Regions from separate parts of the Arthrobacter pascens genome, predicted to be linked through region 2. Evidence: riboswitches for the same ligand, from Rfam matches in the RefSeq annotation. Region 2 holds a riboswitch; each other region holds the start of a gene.
What was found. A riboswitch is a leader RNA that binds a small molecule or an ion and turns the genes downstream of it on or off. The one in region 2 is predicted to bind S-adenosylmethionine.
Positions count from the first base shown of each region.

Region 1: another riboswitch for S-adenosylmethionine. It lies ahead of QFZ40_RS13345 (bifunctional o-acetylhomoserine/o-acetylserine sulfhydrylase); the one in region 2 lies ahead of QFZ40_RS06385 (aminotransferase class V-fold PLP-dependent enzyme).
Region 3: another riboswitch for S-adenosylmethionine. It lies ahead of metX (homoserine O-acetyltransferase MetX); the one in region 2 lies ahead of QFZ40_RS06385 (aminotransferase class V-fold PLP-dependent enzyme).

Region 1 is NZ_JAUSXF010000001.1:2,897,868-2,901,325, forward strand. Features, by position in the region: gene QFZ40_RS13345 (bifunctional o-acetylhomoserine/o-acetylserine sulfhydrylase) at 1-768, opposite strand, end outside; SAM riboswitch class IV at 813-926, opposite strand; gene QFZ40_RS13350 (VOC family protein) at 1,097-1,735, shown strand; gene QFZ40_RS13355 (CPBP family intramembrane glutamic endopeptidase) at 1,899-2,678, opposite strand; gene QFZ40_RS13360 (histidine phosphatase family protein) at 2,790-3,458, shown strand, end outside.
Region 2 is NZ_JAUSXF010000001.1:1,372,795-1,376,252, reverse strand. Features, by position in the region: gene hisN (histidinol-phosphatase) at 1-654, shown strand, start outside; SAM riboswitch class IV at 812-925, shown strand; gene QFZ40_RS06385 (aminotransferase class V-fold PLP-dependent enzyme) at 987-2,393, shown strand; gene QFZ40_RS06380 (class I SAM-dependent methyltransferase) at 2,484-3,242, shown strand; gene QFZ40_RS06375 (metal-dependent transcriptional regulator) at 3,274-3,458, shown strand, end outside.
Region 3 is NZ_JAUSXF010000001.1:2,894,408-2,897,865, reverse strand. Features, by position in the region: gene QFZ40_RS13345 (bifunctional o-acetylhomoserine/o-acetylserine sulfhydrylase) at 1-571, shown strand, start outside; SAM riboswitch class IV at 685-800, shown strand; gene metX (homoserine O-acetyltransferase MetX) at 813-1,928, shown strand; gene QFZ40_RS13335 (hypothetical protein) at 1,958-2,440, opposite strand; gene QFZ40_RS13330 (winged helix DNA-binding domain-containing protein) at 2,454-3,458, opposite strand, start outside.

The DNA of each region.
Region 1 (3,458 bases), 1.5 Mb from region 2:
GAGGTCACGGGCGTAGACCAGGCCATTGTAGGTGGGGTCCGGCGTATTGAAGCCGGGGAACCGTTCCGGGTCCTTCCCGAAGTCGAAGTTGCCGGAGTCCACAATCACTCCGGCGATCGCCGAGCCGTGCCCGCCCAGGTATTTCGTGGCGGAGTGGACCACAATGTCAGCGCCCCACTCCAGCGGACGGATGAGATAGGGGGTGGAGAGCGTGTTGTCCACCACCAGCGGCACGCCGGCCTCGTGGGCGGTCCGGGACACTCCCTCAATATCCAGGACGTCCTGGCGCGGGTTGGATACCACCTCCGCGAAGAACAGCTTGGTGTTCGGCTGCACCGCCGCACGCCACTGATCCAGGTTGTCCGGGTCCTCCACGAACGTCACCGAAATGCCGAACTTTTTGAGCGTATGCCCCAGCAGGTTGTAGGTACCGCCATAAAGGCTGGGGCTGGCTACGACGTGGTCTCCGGCCTCGGCGATGTTCAGGATGGCAAAGGTTTCGGCAGCCTGCCCCGAACTCAGCAGCAGGGCAGCGAGTCCGCCTTCAAGACTGGCGATCCGCTGCTCCACGGCGTCCTGGGTAGGGTTTCCGATGCGCGTGTAGATCGGTGCCAGCTCGGCCAGTGCGAAGCGGTTGGCAGCACTTTCGGCACTGGGGAAGACGAACGACGTCGTCTGGTAAATCGGGAGGGCACGGGCGCCGGTGGCGCTGTCCGGCTCCTGCCCGGCATGGATCTGGCGGGTTTCAAAAGACCATCCGTCGGACATTCAAGGCTCCTTTGACATGGGCCCGGGAATGCTGGGTATGCCACGGGCCGCGCTTGCCATCCGGCCGTTGTCGGACAGCCAGGTCCTCATCCGGGGCACCCCGCCGCGCGGAGGGTTGCCGGCCAGCCAGCCGGGGCTTGGCGCTGGCACTCATGACCTGCGTTCAGTGTAGGAAGTGCCGCGCCGCCCGGGACAACATTGTGACGAACATTGTCGGCGCGGATCCGCCGGGGCCGGAGGAAAGGCGAATGTCCACTCATGACAATGGCGGCTTTTAGTAAGGGTACCCTTAGCTGAGAGCCGCATCACAAGATGCCAAGATGATGGCATGCGCATGGATCACGTCTCTTACGCCTGTGAACACGATGGCCTGGCTGCCACCACCGATCGTATTTCGTCCGCCCTCGGCGTTGAAGCCGTGAAGGGCGGCGTACACCCCCGTTTCGGAACCCGGAACATGATCATCCCGCTCGCGGGCCACAAATATGTGGAAGTTGTTGAAGTCCTTGACCACCCTGCATCGGACAAGGCCCCTTTCGGCCAAGCCGTCCGTGCACGTTCCGCAGCCGGCGGCGGATGGATGGGCTGGTGCGTCGAAGTGGACAGCCTCGCCCCCTTCGAACAGCGACTGGGACGGGCCGCCGTCAACGGCAACCGGAAATTCCCGGACGGCCGCGAACTCGTCTGGAAGCAGATCGGGATCCTCGGCCTTATTGCTGACCCGCAGGTTCCGTACATGCTGAAGTGGGAAGGCGATCCCGCCCTGCACCCGTCCAACGCCTACCCCAGCAACGTCAAAATGTCCTGCCTGACCATTGCCGGTTCGGCCGAGCGGGTTACCGAGTGGCTGGGCGAGCCCGTTGAGAGGCCCCTTGAGGACGTGGCGGTTAAGTGGGTGGCTCCGCATGGAACCCCCGGTATCCTGTCTGTCACTTTCGAAACCGCCACCGGAGCAGTCGTTATCTGATTGTTCTCCATCTGATTATTCGCCGGCCGGTCTCCCCCCCGGCCGTGACTATCCGGGCCATGATGCCCCGGATAGCTGTCTAATCTTCGGCCGCCATCAGCGGGTGCCAACGACGTCACCTACCGATGGCGGCCGAATTACTTTAAGACGCATTGTCTTTGGGTCAGCCCAGGCCCACTGCCCTGCCGAAGAGGCTGAAGCCCACGAAGGCCACGATGTCCAGCAGTGAATGGGCGATGACCAGCGGCATCACGCGCTTGGTCCGGGTGTAGAGCCAGGCGAAGACCACTCCCATCACGGCATTGCCGATGAACGGTCCGAAGCCCTGGTAGAGGTGGTAGCTGCCGCGCAGCATGGAGCTGGTGAAGATAGCCAGCGGCATGCTCCAGCCGAATTTCCCGAAGCGGTCCAGGAGGTAGCCCACCACGATGACTTCCTCCACCACGGCATGCCGCACCGCCGACAGGATGAGCACGGGAACTGTCCACCAGTAGGAATCGAGGGCGCTGGGGATGATGGCCGTGGTGATGCCGAGGGCCCGGCCGGCGGCATACAGCCCCAGGGACGGAATGCCGATCACGGCGGCAAGGCCCAGGCCCTGCAGGAAGTCACGTCCGGGTCTGTCAAAGTTGAATCCGAGTTTCCGGAAGGCGGAGCCGCTGTGCAGCCCCTCCCCCGCGCCCGGCTGCCGCTGGTCCGTCAGGAAGAAGATGACCAGCAGCACCGGTACCAGGGCGAAGATGATGTCCAGCAGCTGGTAGGTGAGGTCGAAGTACTCGCGGGTGCTTTGCGACGGGTTCAGGGTGGAGGTGCCCTGCGCCAGAGGGGCGCGCGTCATCTTGTCCAGCAGCTGCACCACCGAATAGACGGCGGACTGCCCCAGGGACAGTCCCAGTACTATCCAGACTTCAATGCGCAGACGACGGCGTGAGGGAACCAGCATGTTCCCATCTTGCCTGCAGTTTCTGGTTCTTTGCTGGTTGCCGGGCAACCTCGCAGTGCACGGCTTTCCCAGGACCAAAGGCTCCGCGGGCTGCACATATGCTTGGGGCTTATGAGTGCGCCCGGGAAAATCATCATGATCCGGCACGGCCAGTCCGCCGCCAACGCCGATACGTCCATCTACAACAGGGTGCCTGACTACCGGATCCCGCTGACCCCGCTGGGCGCGGAGCAGGCCAGGGCCGCCGGCGAACACATCCGGAGGGAGCTGGACGGCCGCCAGGCGTGCGTCTACGTGTCTCCCTACCTGCGGGCCTACCAGACCCTTGAGGCCCTCGATCTGGGCAACCTCACCGAAAGAGTGATCGAGGAACCGCGGCTCCGCGAGCAGGACTGGGCAAACTTCCAGATCAGCGGTGACATCGAGGACCAGAAGGAACTCCGCAACGCTTACGGCCACTTCTTCTACCGATTCCGCGAAGGCGAGTCCGGGTCCGACGTCTACGACCGGATTTCCTCGTTCATGGAAACCCTGTACCGGCACTGGTCCAAGCCCGACTACCCGCCGAACACCCTCCTGGTCACGCACGGGCTGACGATGCGACTGTTCTGCATGCGCTGGTTCCACTGGTCCGTCGAGTATTTCGAGTCACTCAACAATCCGGACAACGCCGCCGTCAGGACGCTGGTCCGCACCGAGCTGGACAAGTACGAACTGGACATCCCGTTCAGCCAATGGGTGGACCGCAGGGTGGACGAAACGGTACTGGATGCTCCTCCG
Region 2 (3,458 bases):
GAGGAAGCCATCCGCGGCCAGCTGTCCCGTTCCCGGCCACGGGACGCCGTCCTGGGCGAGGAATTCGGCAGTTCCGGGCATGGATCCCGGCGCTGGATCATCGATCCCATCGACGGCACCAAGAACTTTGTCCGCGGCGTTCCCGTCTGGGCCACCCTGATTGCCCTGGTCGATGAAGGCGAACCCGTCGTTGGCGTGGTAAGCGCCCCTGCGCTGGGCAAACGCTGGTGGGCCGCCAAAGGTGCCGGGGCATACATGGGACGCTCCCTTGCTGCCGCCACCCGGCTCCGGGTATCTGACGTGTCGAAGCTTTCGGATGCCTCCCTCTCCTATTCCAGCCTCGGCGGATGGAAAGAACGCGGGAGCCTGGACGACTTCCTCGGCCTGACGGAGGACGTCTGGCGGACGCGCGCATACGGCGACTTCTGGTCCTACTGCATGGTGGCCGAGGGTTCCGTTGACATTGCCTGCGAGCCTGAGCTGAACCTCTACGACATGGCGGCCCTGGTCCCCATCGTGGTTGAAGCCGGCGGCAGGTTTACGTCCCTCGACGGCGAGGACGGCCCGTTCGGAGGCAACGCCCTGGCCACCAACTCGATCCTGCACTCCGAGGTTCTCAAGCGCCTCAACCCGGATCTGGACGACCTCCTCTAACCGGGAAACCCGAATATTCGATGGCGGACGCGTCCACTAGGGTGCGTCCGCCGTCGTATTCTTCGGGCAAAGCCGATTCTTACAACGCCGCGTAACAAAACCCTTAACATTGGAACCCGCTTTTTCCTGGCCCGCAGCATGTTCTACGCTCTTAATAGGTCACGAGTGCCAGCGCAAAACCCCGGTTTGCTGGCCGGCAACCCTCCATTCGCGGTGGGGTGCCCCGGGTGACGACCAGGCCGGTCCGGAACGGACCCGGCAAGCGCGGATTCCCATGGAGGGGTCCTTCTTACAGTGAGGTCTCTGTGACAACTGCCACCGTCTCCCCCAACATCGCCGCCCCCGTACACACCACCAGCCCGGCCACGCTGTTCAGTGAACGCAATGCCATTGCGGGCCGTCCGCTGTCCGCCGTCACCGGTGCCGAGATTCAGGCGCCCCTGATCCAAGGCGGGCACGTCCGGTACGCCAACCTTGACTATGGCGCGTCCGCTCCTGCCCTCTCCGTTGTGTCGGCCTATCTCAATGAGATCCTGCCGTTCTACGCCAGCGTCCATCGTGGTGCCGGCTACGCATCGCAGATCAGCACGTCCGTCTATGAGAACGCACGCAACATCGTCCGTGACTTTGTGGGTGGCCGCCCTGATGACTCAGTTGTCTTTACCCGCAACACCACCGATTCGCTGAACCTGCTGGCCGGCTGTCTTCCGAGTACTGACGGACGTCCGAACGGCGACGTGCTTTATCTGGACATCGAGCATCACGCCAACCTTCTGCCGTGGCAGGGCCTGCCGCACCGCAGTGTAGTGGCCGCCGACACCATCGCCGGCACCATCGAGGCACTCCGGGCGGAACTGGAGCAGGGCGGCGTAAGCCTGCTGGCCGTCACCGGTGCGTCCAATGTAACCGGTGAGATCCTGCCCATCCGGGCCCTTGCAACGCTGGCGCACGAACACGGTGCCCGGATCGTGGTGGACGCCGCCCAGCTGGCGCCGCACCGGCGCATCAGCATCAGCACCGACGACGTCGACTACCTCGCCTTCTCCGGTCACAAGCTTTATGCGCCCTTCGGCGCGGGCGTCCTGGTGGGCAGGCCTGACTGGCTCGATCTCGGAACCCCTCACCTCGCCGGCGGCGGAGCCGTCCGTGAAGCCAGGCTCGACGGCGTCAGCTGGACCACAGGGCCGGCTCGCCACGAGGGCGGCTCACCCAACGTCCTTGGTGCTGCCACCCTGGCCCGCGCCACCCAGGTGATCGCTGCTTTGGATCAGGACCGCTGGCACGCCCATGAGTCGGCCATCAGGTCTTTCCTGGTGGAGGGACTCCAGAGGATCGAGGGCGTTACCGTACATCAGATCTTCAAGGACACGGATCCCGAAACGGACACCATCGGGGTCGTGAACTTCTCCGTAGCCGGTTACGATGCCGGCCTGGTGGCCGCATACCTGTCTGCCGAACATGGGGTAGGCCTGCGCGACGGACGCTTCTGCGCGCACCCGCTGCTCAAGCGCCTTGGCCTTCCCTCCGGTTCCCTGCGCGCCAGCTTCGGCGTGGGTTCACGGCTGGAAGACGCCCAGCGTCTGCTGGCCGGCATCGAGGAACTCCGCCGTACGGGCCTGGGATGGGATTACGTCGTGGACTCCAGCCGGTGGGTTCCGGCGAACGATACCCGGACCTACCCGGAGTGGGCACCCAACACCCCCGGAACCGCGGGCGCTGCGCCCTGCATCGAGGACTGACTTACCGCTGGCTTAGCACTGAACACCTAACAGCGGCGTTTGCGGTAAATTCGAAGGATACCCAAGGGCATCAGACGAAGGAGGCCGGACGTGGGACGGGGTGGCCCCAAACTCGACCACGGGCGGCGGCAGGAGCTTGGCGGGAGCTTCCGGGACGGCGGCGAGCACTACCAGCGGGTGCGCCCAGGTTATCCGGAAGAGTCAGCGGACTGGCTCGTTCCCACCGGAGCGCGGGACGCCGTCGACGTCGGTGCCGGCACCGGGAAGTTCACTTCCCTGCTGCTGGACCGTGGACTCTCCGTCTCCGCCGTCGATCCGTCCGCAGACATGCTGGAGCAGCTGCGGCTCCACTATCCCGGGGTGCCGGCGATTCAAGGCACCGCCGAGGCCACAGGGCTGCCGGCCGCTTCATTCGACGTCATCAGCGTTGCGCAGGCCTGGCACTGGTGCGATCCCCTGGCGGCCAGCACAGAGCTTTCCCGGATCCTTCGTGCGGGTGGAAGGCTGGGGCTGATCTGGAACCAGCTCGACACCTCTGTTCCCTGGGTCCACAGGCTCTCACGGATCATGCACGCGGGAGACGTGTACAAGCCCGGCTTCCGCCCCCTGCTGGGAACGGAGTTCAAAGGACTCGAGAGCCATCTGACACGCTGGCAGGACGAGCTCACCACCCTTGACATCATGGAACTGGCGAAGTCCCGGAGCTACTTCCTTCGCGCCGGCGAGTCCGCCCGGAGCAAGGTGCTTGCCAACCTCGACTGGTACCTCCACGACCATCTGGGTCATGCCTCCGGCGAGGAAGTCGGCCTGCCCTACCTGACCCTCACCTGGCGGGCAGAAAAGGCATGACGGCGGCGGACCACCCGGTAGGCTTGGTGACGTGAAGACCAGCGCGCCCTCCTCCTCGATCGAGGACTACGTCAAGGTCATTTACTCTTTTACGGAGTGGCAGGACAAGCCCATCACGTCTTCGCAACTGGCGCAGCGCCTGGGGGTAGCCAACTCGTCCGTCTCTGAGATGGTCCGCAAACTTAAGGACCAGGGCCTGGTTGACCATAAGCCCTA
Region 3 (3,458 bases), 1.5 Mb from region 2:
CGCCGATGGTGCACTCGGGGCCAACCTCTCCTACATCCTCAAGGCCAGGGTCCAGCTGCTCCGTGACCTGGGCTCTGCGGTGTCACCGTTCAACGCCTTCCTGATAGCGCAGGGACTGGAGACCCTAAGCCTGCGGGTGGAGCGGCACGTAGCGAACGCCGTCGCGGTGGCGCAGTGGCTGGAAGCTCGGGACGACGTCGAATCAGTGGCCTACGCGGGCCTTCCCTCCAGCCCCTGGTATGAGCGTGGACGCAAGTACGGTCCCCTGGGTACGGGAGCCGTGGTGGCGTTCAACCTGGCCGGCGGTGCCGAGGCCGGCAAGCGGTTTGTGGATGCCCTGGAGCTGCACAGCCATGTGGCGAACATCGGCGATGTCAGGTCCCTGGTCATCCATCCGGCGTCCACGACCCACAGCCAGCTCTCCCCGGAGCAGCAGGCCATTGCCGGCGTCACGCCGGGCCTGGTCCGCCTGTCTGTGGGAATCGAGCACATCGATGACATCCTTGCTGACCTTGAAGCGGGTTTCCGGGCGGCCAAGGCGGCGCTCCAGGCAGTGAGCTCCGGGAAGTGAGCGGGGCATAGTCCCGGGTGCGGCGCGTCCGGTCTGGCAGGCCGCGCCCCGGAAAGTCATAATCCAGTCACACTCTTAGCCATAGGCCGGGGCTGTTTCGTACACTCAATGGAGGTCATGAGTGCCAGCGACAGCCCCGGCTTGCTGGCCGGCAACCCTCCTTCCGCGGTGGGGTGCCCCGGGTGAAGACCTGGCCTGCCGGTCATTTGACGGCAGGCAAGCGCGTAGAAAAGGTCCTCAGATGACGATTACCGTCTCCCGTACAGCCGTACCCGAAAACGGAGTGCTCCGTTATGCCGCCATCGGGGGGCTGCAGCTCGAAGCCGGCGGATTCCTCCCCGACGTCACCCTGGCGTACGAAACATGGGGCACGCTCAACGCGGACGGATCCAACGCCGTCCTCATCGAGCACGCCCTGACAGGCAGCACCCACGTGACCCGGGGCGACAGCGACGAGCCCGGCTGGTGGGAGCAACTGGCCGGACCCGGGGCACCCGTGGACACGGACCGGTTCTTCGTTGTGTCCATCAACATCGTGGGGGGCTGCTACGGATCCACCGGGCCGTCGTCGCCTGCTCCGGACGGAAGGCCGTGGGGCTCCCGCTTCCCCCTGGTTACCCTTCGGGACAGTACTGTTGCCGAGGCCAGGCTGGCTGACCAGCTGGGCATCCGGAGCTGGTTCGCGGTCATGGGCGGTTCGATGGGCGGCGCGCGGGCACTGGAGTGGGCAGTCACGTATCCGGAACGCGTGCAGCGCTGCGCGGTGATTTCGATCGGAGCGGCGAGCACCGCCGAACAGATCGCCTTTGCCCAGGCGCAGACCCTGGCGATCCGGCAGGACGCCAACTTCAACGACGGCGACTACTACGGCGGTCCTTTCCCCGAGGACGGCCTCGCGCTGGCTCGGCGGATCGCGCACATCACCTACCGCTCGGCCGCGGAATTCGACGGACGGTTCGGCCGGACGGCCCAGGCGGCGGAAACACCGCTGCAGGCCGCATCCCTGGGCGACCGGGGCCGCTACCAGGTGGAAAGCTACCTGGACCACCAGGGCAGCAAACTCGTCCGGCGCTTTGACGCCAACAGCTACATCGCCATCACCGAGGCACTCATGAGCCACGATATCTGCCGCGGGCGGGGTTCCCTGCGTGAGACCCTTGACCGGGCCACCGCGCGGTTTTTCGTGGCAGCCGTGGACAGCGACCGGCTGTACTTCCCGTCCCAGTCACGCGAACTGGCCTCAGCCTTGCCCGGAGACGTGGACGTCCACGTCATTGAAGCGCCCATCGGCCACGACGGGTTCCTCACAGAGATCGGACAGCTCGGCAGCCAGCTCGGGAAGACGTTCCTGGTCTAGCCCTTAGTGATCCTGCCACAGGCGGGAATCTAGCCGTTCATGATTTCGGCCCGGCGGGCCATGTAGTCTTCCATGGCCAGCTCGCCGTTGCTGTACTGCTGGTCCAGTTCGGCGAGCTTCCGGGCCCGGAAGCCCTGCTGGGCCGACGGCGGCGGGGGAGCCGCAGGGGCAGGCGGCTGCTGCCGCGTTTCCTGGCCGGGCCCTTGCTCCCGGGAAGCCATTGGCTGGTCATATGGCGGGAAGGGCTCGTTCAGCGGCGGAAGGGGCTGGACCGGGGGCAGCGGCTGGGGCCTGTCGATCTGGCGGAAGCCGCCGGCCATGTAGTCCTGCTGCGTGTAGCCGTCGCGGGGCTGGCTGCTCTGCGGTCCGGGACGGGCGCCGGGAAACTGTTCGGGGTACCGGCCGGAAAAGCTTTGTTCCTGGTTCCGGCGCCGGACGGACTTCCGGTACATCCGCATCGCCATGGGTATCACGAACGACAAAACGATGATCCAGAAAAACAGATTGTTCACAGCGTGGCGCCTCTCATATGTGTCCTTCCAGCTTAGCCCCGGACTGCACACGCGTGGCCGGGATGCCCAGGAAGGCCGCGTAGCGTGCGACGGCGTCGTTCACCGCGGCGTCGAGCCGTTCAGCCGCTGCTGCCGAAGCCGGTGCAGCCGAGGTGGAAAGGCGGATGTCCAGTTCGCACCGTCCGGGCAGCAGGACGTGCCGCCAGGACCCGATCATCCGTCCGTTCAGCAGCACCACGTGCATGAGGGCGCCGTCGGCAGGAATGGCAGGCGCGGTGCCTCCGAGGTAATGCCGGGTGGCCGAGTAACCCATGACGTATTCGTCGTAGCACTGGATCAGGTCCACGAAAGGCCTGCCCGGGGCCGGCGCTGCGCCGGGGTCGGTTTCCGGGCTGGAATAGAATTCGATGCCATCAATCACCGTGGTCTCCGGTGCGGCCCGGTCGTCCTCAAGCGCATTGAGCAGGCCCTGCCGGATGTCCGCCATTGTCAGTCCGGACCAGTCGGAACAGTCCTTCACGGTGGCCGGACCACGGCTGGTGAAGTAGCGCCGGACCAGCTCGGCGAGCGCCTCCGCCCGGGACAGGGGCCGGGACAGGGGAGCATCCGGCCCGGGCGGCACCCGTTCGTCAAAGAGGGCATACGTCTGCTTCAGGGCGCCGCCCGGGCTCCGCACGGGCGTACCGCTGACCAGGACCGCGCTGATTTCCGCATGCATGATCAGGTAGGCCAGTTCCACTCCTTTGGCCGCGAAGCCCGCGTCCTGAAGCCTCACCGCGAGCTCCTCCCTGGTCAGATGGTTCCCGCCGCGGACCGCCTCGGCCAGGACCTGGCCGCTCCGTTCCGCGGCCGCTGCGTCAATGCGGGTCGTGCGGTACATCCCGGCGTTCGCCTGGTGAAGCCGGGGCGCGGACAGGGCCATTAGCCAGCGCAGGTCATCCCGGTGCACGAAATGCCAGGTGGGCCTGAGGATATGGGTGCGCAGGATGCGGCCGTCGGCGACGGCCAGTTCAACATC